DNA from 3 places in the Pantoea rwandensis genome. Region 1 is predicted to be linked to each of the others. Evidence: riboswitches for the same ligand, from Rfam matches in the RefSeq annotation. Region 1 holds a riboswitch; each other region holds the start of a gene.
The links. A riboswitch is a leader RNA that binds a small molecule or an ion and turns the genes downstream of it on or off. The one in region 1 is predicted to bind thiamine pyrophosphate.

Region 2: linked by a shared signal. The riboswitch ahead of thiB (thiamine ABC transporter substrate binding subunit) and the one ahead of thiC (phosphomethylpyrimidine synthase ThiC) in region 1 are both predicted to bind thiamine pyrophosphate.
Region 3: linked by a shared signal. The riboswitch ahead of thiM (hydroxyethylthiazole kinase) and the one ahead of thiC (phosphomethylpyrimidine synthase ThiC) in region 1 are both predicted to bind thiamine pyrophosphate.

What each region holds. Positions count from the first base shown of each region.
Region 1 covers NZ_CP009454.1:252,310-254,573, reverse strand. Annotated here, with positions in the region: gene thiC (phosphomethylpyrimidine synthase ThiC) at 1-1,106, opposite strand, end outside; TPP riboswitch at 1,197-1,297, opposite strand; gene LH22_RS01100 (Rsd/AlgQ family anti-sigma factor) at 1,554-2,060, opposite strand; gene nudC (NAD(+) diphosphatase) at 2,149-2,264, shown strand, end outside.
Region 2 covers NZ_CP009454.1:4,015,251-4,017,514, forward strand. Annotated here, with positions in the region: gene sgrR (HTH-type transcriptional regulator SgrR) at 1-1,092, shown strand, start outside; TPP riboswitch at 1,128-1,222, shown strand; gene thiB (thiamine ABC transporter substrate binding subunit) at 1,270-2,256, shown strand; gene thiP (thiamine/thiamine pyrophosphate ABC transporter permease ThiP) at 2,256-2,264, shown strand, end outside.
Region 3 covers NZ_CP009454.1:2,008,029-2,010,292, reverse strand. Annotated here, with positions in the region: gene thiD (bifunctional hydroxymethylpyrimidine kinase/phosphomethylpyrimidine kinase) at 1-321, opposite strand, end outside; gene thiM (hydroxyethylthiazole kinase) at 318-1,103, opposite strand; TPP riboswitch at 1,137-1,232, opposite strand; gene LH22_RS09180 (hypothetical protein) at 1,557-1,760, shown strand; gene ahpF (alkyl hydroperoxide reductase subunit F) at 1,827-2,264, opposite strand, start outside.

The sequences.
Region 1 (2,264 bases):
TCCTGATAATGTGACAGGCACCACTTCGCCATGATCGAACCACCACGCGAGACAATACCGGTCAGACGTTTAGCCGTCATCGGCACATAGCGCAGCAGCACACCGGCGTGAATAGTGAAGTAATCCACCCCCTGTTCTGCTTGTTCGAGCAGAGTATCGCGGAAGATCTCCCAGTTAAGATCCTCCGCCACGCCGTTCACTTTCTCCAGTGCCTGATAAATGGGCACAGTGCCAATCGGCACCGGGCTGTTTCGCAAAATCCACTCGCGCGTTTCATGGATATAGCGTCCTGTGGAGAGGTCCATCACGGTATCCGCGCCCCAGCGTGTTGACCACACCAGTTTCTCCACTTCCTCTTCAATCGATGAACTCACCGCTGAGTTGCCTATATTGGCGTTCACCTTCACCAGAAAGTTACGGCCAATGATCATCGGCTCGGATTCGGGGTGATTAATATTGGAGGGTATGATAGCGCGACCGCTGGCAACTTCCTGGCGCACAAATTCGGCGGTGATATTTTCCGGCAGATTGGCACCGAAACTGTGGCCCGGGTGCTGTTGCAGTAGCACTTCACCACGAATACGTTCGCGGCCCATGTTTTCTCGCACCGCAATAAATTCCATCTCGGGTGTAATCATGCCCTGACGTGCGTAATGCAGTTGCGTGACGCAGCGGCCAGCTTTAGCACGGCGCGGCTGCGGTAACTGCTCGAAGCGCAGGTGATCCAGCCCTTCATCGGCTAAGCGTTGCTGGGTGTATTGCGAACTCAGTTGGTGGATAGCCTCACTGTCATCGCGTTCGGCGATCCAGTTTTCACGTAATCGGCTTAATCCCCGATGCACATCAATGGTGGCCGCGGGATCGCCATAAGCACCCGCCGTGTCATATACCGGCACCGGCTCGTTGTGCTCATACTGCGGATTCTCTTTTGTACCGCCAATGTGTGTTGGGCTGAGCTGGATTTCGCGCATCGGCACACGGATATCCGCTCGGCTGCCGGTGATCCAGATACGTTTGGATTGGGGGAAAGCCGTGCCCTGCAGCGAATCGATAAATTCCTGCGCTTGTGCACGTTGTTCACGACGAGAAGTTTTAGCAACAGACATAGCAAATTTCCTGAATTAAGGGGAAGTTGCTTGTCCAGAGTTCGGAAGGAGTAACAGGGACGATGCCGGGCGCCAACACGCATCGCTCTGTGAATGTCTACTCTTGTTCCCTTCGCAGGTACTAACCTGATCAGGTTCCGCGGATCCCGAATAAACGGTCTCAGCCCCTTAGGGCACTCCGACAAGGTTGAATTTTACGATATAAGCTACTTTGCTTGCCATTTCACGCCTGGGCAGTGCTCGTGTCCGTCACGTACTACGTGTACGCTCCGGCCCCTGCGCGCTGTCCGAGCGTGGACTGGCTGCGCACGCTACACTTATATCGCAAAATTTGACTCTAGATTTCTTTAAAGAGACGCATAAAAACGTGAATAGGTCTCAACAAAAAAGCCCATTCAGCATAAGAGGGCTTTTTCGGAATAACAAGTTTTTTACATGGGCCCGAGGTTAAGCGGGGCGAGCCATGCTGCTTTCGTTGGCGACCGGTGGGCGTGCCAGCTGGTTATCCCAGGCGAGTTGCACCAGCTTATCTTCCAGCGTGAAGCGCGACTCCAGTACTTCACCCACTTCGGATAATGCCTTCTGGAATTCTACGCAGTTATCGTCGTTGATGGCCTGCTGCAGATGGCTGTCATACAGTTGCATCATGCGATCGGTATTCGCTTCCAGAGCGGGATAGAGTTGGGCGGCCGCAATGAGCGGGCTATCGCCCTCCATCTCACTGATAATGCGTTCATAAATACTGAAATGACCGGTTGAGAGGTAATCAACCAGGCCGTGGCAAAACGCATCCAGCGCCTGTTCATCCAGAGCACTGAGCGCCTCTTTGTGTGGCTTGATGCCAATTAATGCGTAATAGCTGACAAGCAACTGTCGGCGCGCGCGCAGCCACGCATCAACGAGTTCATTATCGCCACTTACACGCCTGGCCAGGTCATCTAACTGGGTAAGCATATGGGGCTCCGGGTGAGTTATAGTTATCCATTCCACACTTAACATCAGGATTTCAGCGTGCCATTTGACGCTAAGGACAACGAATAAGATGCAACGTGAGATCTCAAGCGTAGACGCTGGCTGGTGGATTGTCAGCCATGAACAAAAACTTTGGCTACCGCAAGGTGAACTGCCGCATGGCTTATCCGGCGATTTTGGCCTGAC
Region 2 (2,264 bases), 560 kb from region 1:
CACCACGGCCGCGAACTGGAGATGGAAGACATCATCGCCTCACTGGAACGTGTCCGCAGTCAGCCGCTGTTCTCACATATCGATAAACTGCACTCTCCCGCGCCCTGGACACTGGATATTCATCTGACGCAGCCTGATGACTGGCTGCCCTGGCTGCTGGCCAGCGTCAGCGCCATGATCCTGCCGCGTGAGTGGCCGACGTTGCGCCATTTTGCCCGTCAACCCATCGGCACCGGCCCCTACAGTGTGGTACGCAATCAGCAGACGCAGCTGAAAATTGCCGCCTTTGATGACTATTTTGGCTATCGCGCGCTGATTGATGACGTGTCGATTTGGGTGCTGCCGGAAATCAGCGACGAGCTGGTGTATGCCGGCGTGAAGCTGCAGGGGGAAACCGCCGATGAGAAGTCAGAAGAGAGCCGTCTGGAAGAAGGCTGCTATTTCCTGCTGTTCGACCAGCGCTCAGAGCGTGGTAAGGATACCCATTTTCGCCGCTGGGTGAGCTATCTGCTCAATCCGATTGCCCTGCTCAACCATGCGGGTGTGGGCTATCAGCGCTACTGGTTCCCGGCATACGGTTTCTTACCGCGCTGGCACCATCGCCGCGATCTCACCCCGGCCGAAAAGCCTGATGGGCTAACGCAACTGACCATCAGCTGGTATAGCCATCATGTTGAGCATGAAGGTATTGCTAACGCCCTGCGCCCGTTGCTGGCTGAACAGGGTGTCGAACTGATCACGCGCGAGCTGAGTTATGAAGCATGGTTCGAAGGTGAAGGAGAGAGTGACATCTGGCTCGGCAGCGTCAACTTCACTCTGCCGCTCGACTACGCACTGTTTGCGCAGCTCTACGAATTGCCGCTCATGCATCACTGCGTTCCGATTGACTGGCACGCAGATGCACAACAGTGGCGACAGAAAGCCTTGCCTCTGGCCGAGTGGAGCAAACAGTTGGTGAACAGCGACTTTGTTCATCCGCTCTTCCATCACTGGTTAATGCTGGAAGGCCAGCGCAGTATGCGCGGTGTGCGGCTCAACACGCTCGGCTGGTTTGACTTTAAATCGGCCTGGTTTGCACCACCGGAGCTGTGACACTTTCGCGCTGTCACAGAAGTGTCTAAAATAAGCCGTTCTCAACGGGGTGCCCTGGTATCGGGCTGAGAGAAACCCGTCGAACCTGATCCGGCTCATACCGGCGTAGGGATTTGAGATGAGCGATAACTCAGATCCTTTGCGACTCAACTTTATCTTCTCCTCAAGGAGCGCAAAGTGTTAAACAAAGTCTTGCCCGTGTTGCTGTTGGTCTCTGCCCCGGTGTTAGCTGCCAAGCCTGTTCTTACTGTTTACACCTACGACTCGTTCTCTGCAGAGTGGGGCCCCGGCCCTGCCGTCAAAAAAGCCTTTGAAGCCGAGTGCGGCTGCGAACTGAACTATGTGGCGCTGGAAGATGGCGTGTCACTGCTCAACCGCGTGCGGATGGAAGGCAAAAACAGCAAAGCCGATGTGGTGCTGGGCCTCGATAACAACCTCGTGCAAGCCGCCGAAAAAACCGGCCTGTTTGCGAAAAGCACCGTCGACACCAGTAAATTGCAACTGCCTGATAGCTGGCATAACGACACCTTCGTTCCCTTCGATTACGGCTACTTCGCCTTCGTCTACGATAAAAACAAGCTGAAGAACCCACCGAAAAGCCTGAAAGAACTGGTCGAAAGCCCGGAAAAGTTGCGTGTGATCTATGAAGATCCACGCACCAGCACGCCGGGATTAGGCCTGCTGCTGTGGATGCAAAAAGTGTATGGCGATAAAGCACCTGACGCCTGGCAGAAGCTGGCACAGAAAACGGTCACCGTCACCAAGGGCTGGAGCGAAGCCTATGGCCTGTTCCTGAAAGGCGAAGGCGATCTGGTGCTGAGTTACACCACCTCTCCCGCTTATCACATCATTGAAGAGAAGAAAGATAACTACGCCGCTGCGCCGTTTAGCGAAGGCCATTATCTGCAAGTGGAAGTGGCTGCTCAGCTCGCTAGCAGCAAACAGCCGAAACTGGCGCAGCAGTTTATGCAATTTATGGTGTCGCCAGCCTTCCAGCAGACCATTCCGACTGGCAACTGGATGTATCCGGTGATCAAAAGCGATCTGCCTGCGGGTTATCAGTCGCTGACCGTTCCGGCGAATGCGCTGCAATATCGCTCAGCCGAAGTGGCCGATCATCGCGCTGACTGGATTCGCACCTGGCAACAAGCCGTTAGCCGTTAATGCCAGCC
Region 3 (2,264 bases), 1.8 Mb from region 1:
CACCGTATCCAGCACCACAAACGGCAGGCTGGCGCGTTTCAGCCTTTCGGCAACCACTTCGACAATCGCGGTTTCAGACAGCATGCCGATTTTGGCGGCATCGATGCGCACATCGTCCAGCACGGAATCCAGCTGCGCACCGACGAAATCAGGTTCGATGCGATACACCGACTGCACGCCACAGGTGTTCTGCGCCACCAGCGCGGTGATCACGCTGGTGCCATAAGCACCCAGTGCGGAGAAGGCTTTCAGATCGGCCTGAATGCCCGCGCCGCCGCTAGGGTCAGTACCAGCAATGGTTAAAGCATTAATGCGTTTCATACGGTGACCTCCAGCGTCCAGAGGTTATCCAGGAAAGCCGCGACAAAGCTGCCTGGCCCCTGAACGGCACGTGCCGCCTGTTCACCCGCCAGAGACATCACACGGCACGCCGCCGCCACATGCTGTAAACGGTCGCCCGGCAAGCTGCTGAAGGCTGCGACCACGGCTGAATGCGCGCAACCGGTGCCTACCACGCGCGTCATTAGCGGGCTGCCGCCAGGAATCGCCAGCGTGCGTGTACCATCGGTGACGTAATCGACTTCGCCAGTGACCGCCACCAGCGTGTGGTAATCCTGCGCCAGCTGTTGTGCCGCGCTCAGTGCCGCATCGGTCTGATGCACGCTGTCCACGCCGCGTCCGCCGGCAGCCTGGTTATCCAGCGCGAGGATTTCCGACGCGTTGCCACGAATCGCGGCGGGATGCAGGCTTAGCAACTGTTGGCAGAATTCGGTACGTAACGAGAGTGCGCCGACGGCCACCGGATCGAGCGTCCAGGGCGTGCCGACTTTGGCTGCGGATTGCACCGCCGCCAGCATCGCATCGCGCCGGTCGCGGGTTAAGGTGCCCACGTTGATCAGCAGCGCATCGGCAAAGCTCACAAACTGCGCGGCTTCTTCCGCATCGATCACCATCGCAGGCGAGGCTTGTAGAGCCAGCAGCACATTGGCAGTGAAGGTTTGCACCACGTCATTGGTCATGCAGTGCACCAGCGGTGCCTGCTGACGCAGCAGCTGTAGGGATTGCGCGAGTTGCGCGGGGGTAAGAAGGTCAGGCTGTGTCATAAAACTCCCAACCGGCGATCAAGAAGGCGAATGCGGTCAGGCATCTGACTTCCCTACGCTGGCATTATCCAGATCAGGTCAGCGGGTGTATCTCAGCCCTGTTTAACAGGGGCACCCCGAGTCATGGCATGGTGAACATGCCGCACACAGGATAAGGGCAGTTCGGGGGGTTGTAAATCGTGGTGCTTTGAAAGACGCGGAAAACGGCACTAAATCAAAATAGTTAAAATCATTCGACAGGCTGAATTTTAAAAAAAGCTATATCGGTCAATTATCATCATTAAATAATTCTCATCTGAATTTGCCAGATTTATTCTAATCACTGAAAAATCGACTAATAAACACCCGCCTTCGCATTCATTGATGCACATCAACGCCCCGCCCGCTGTGGCAAGGCCTAATCCCCCTCCGGACTTGAAGAGAGTCACTGCCTATCCAATTCCGGAATCGATAATGATCTCAAAATTATTCAGCTTTATTCCGCACGCCCATAAATGGCACGACATTCGTATTTCGCGTAAAGGCGCAATTTGCCCTTCCGGCCGCCACTATTTTTCTACCCATGTTGAAGCGCAATGCAAAGGTTGCGGCGAGCGTTTGCATAAAATTTATTATCGCGACATCAGCGATGCGGAAGCACGCCGTTGGTTAGGATGAATAACAGGCAAAAAAAAGCCCCGTAACATCTGTTACGGGGCTGCTGCGTGGCTATCGCAATAAAACTTATTCAGCCGGTTGGGTGCGGATCAGGTAATCAAACGCGCTGAGTGAGGCTTTCGCGCCTTCACCGCTGGCGATAATGATCTGCTTGTACGGCACCGTGGTGCAGTCACCGGCCGCGAACACGCCTTTCAGGCTGGTTTCGCATTTGGCGTCGATGATGATCTCGCCCATTTTGTTACGTTCCACCGCGCCTTCGAGGAAGGTGGTGTTGGGCAGCAGACCAATCTGCACGAAGATGCCGCTCAGCGCGATTTCATGGCTGGTCTGGTTGGTACGATCGATGTAACTCAAGCCAGTCACTTTGCTGCCGTCGCCTTTCACTTCGGTGGTCTGGGCATTCAGAATCACATCGACGTTTTTCAGGCTGCGCAGTTTGTCCTGCAGCACTTTGTCGGCACGCATTTCGCTGGCAAATTCCAGCAGCGTCACGTGCTCAAC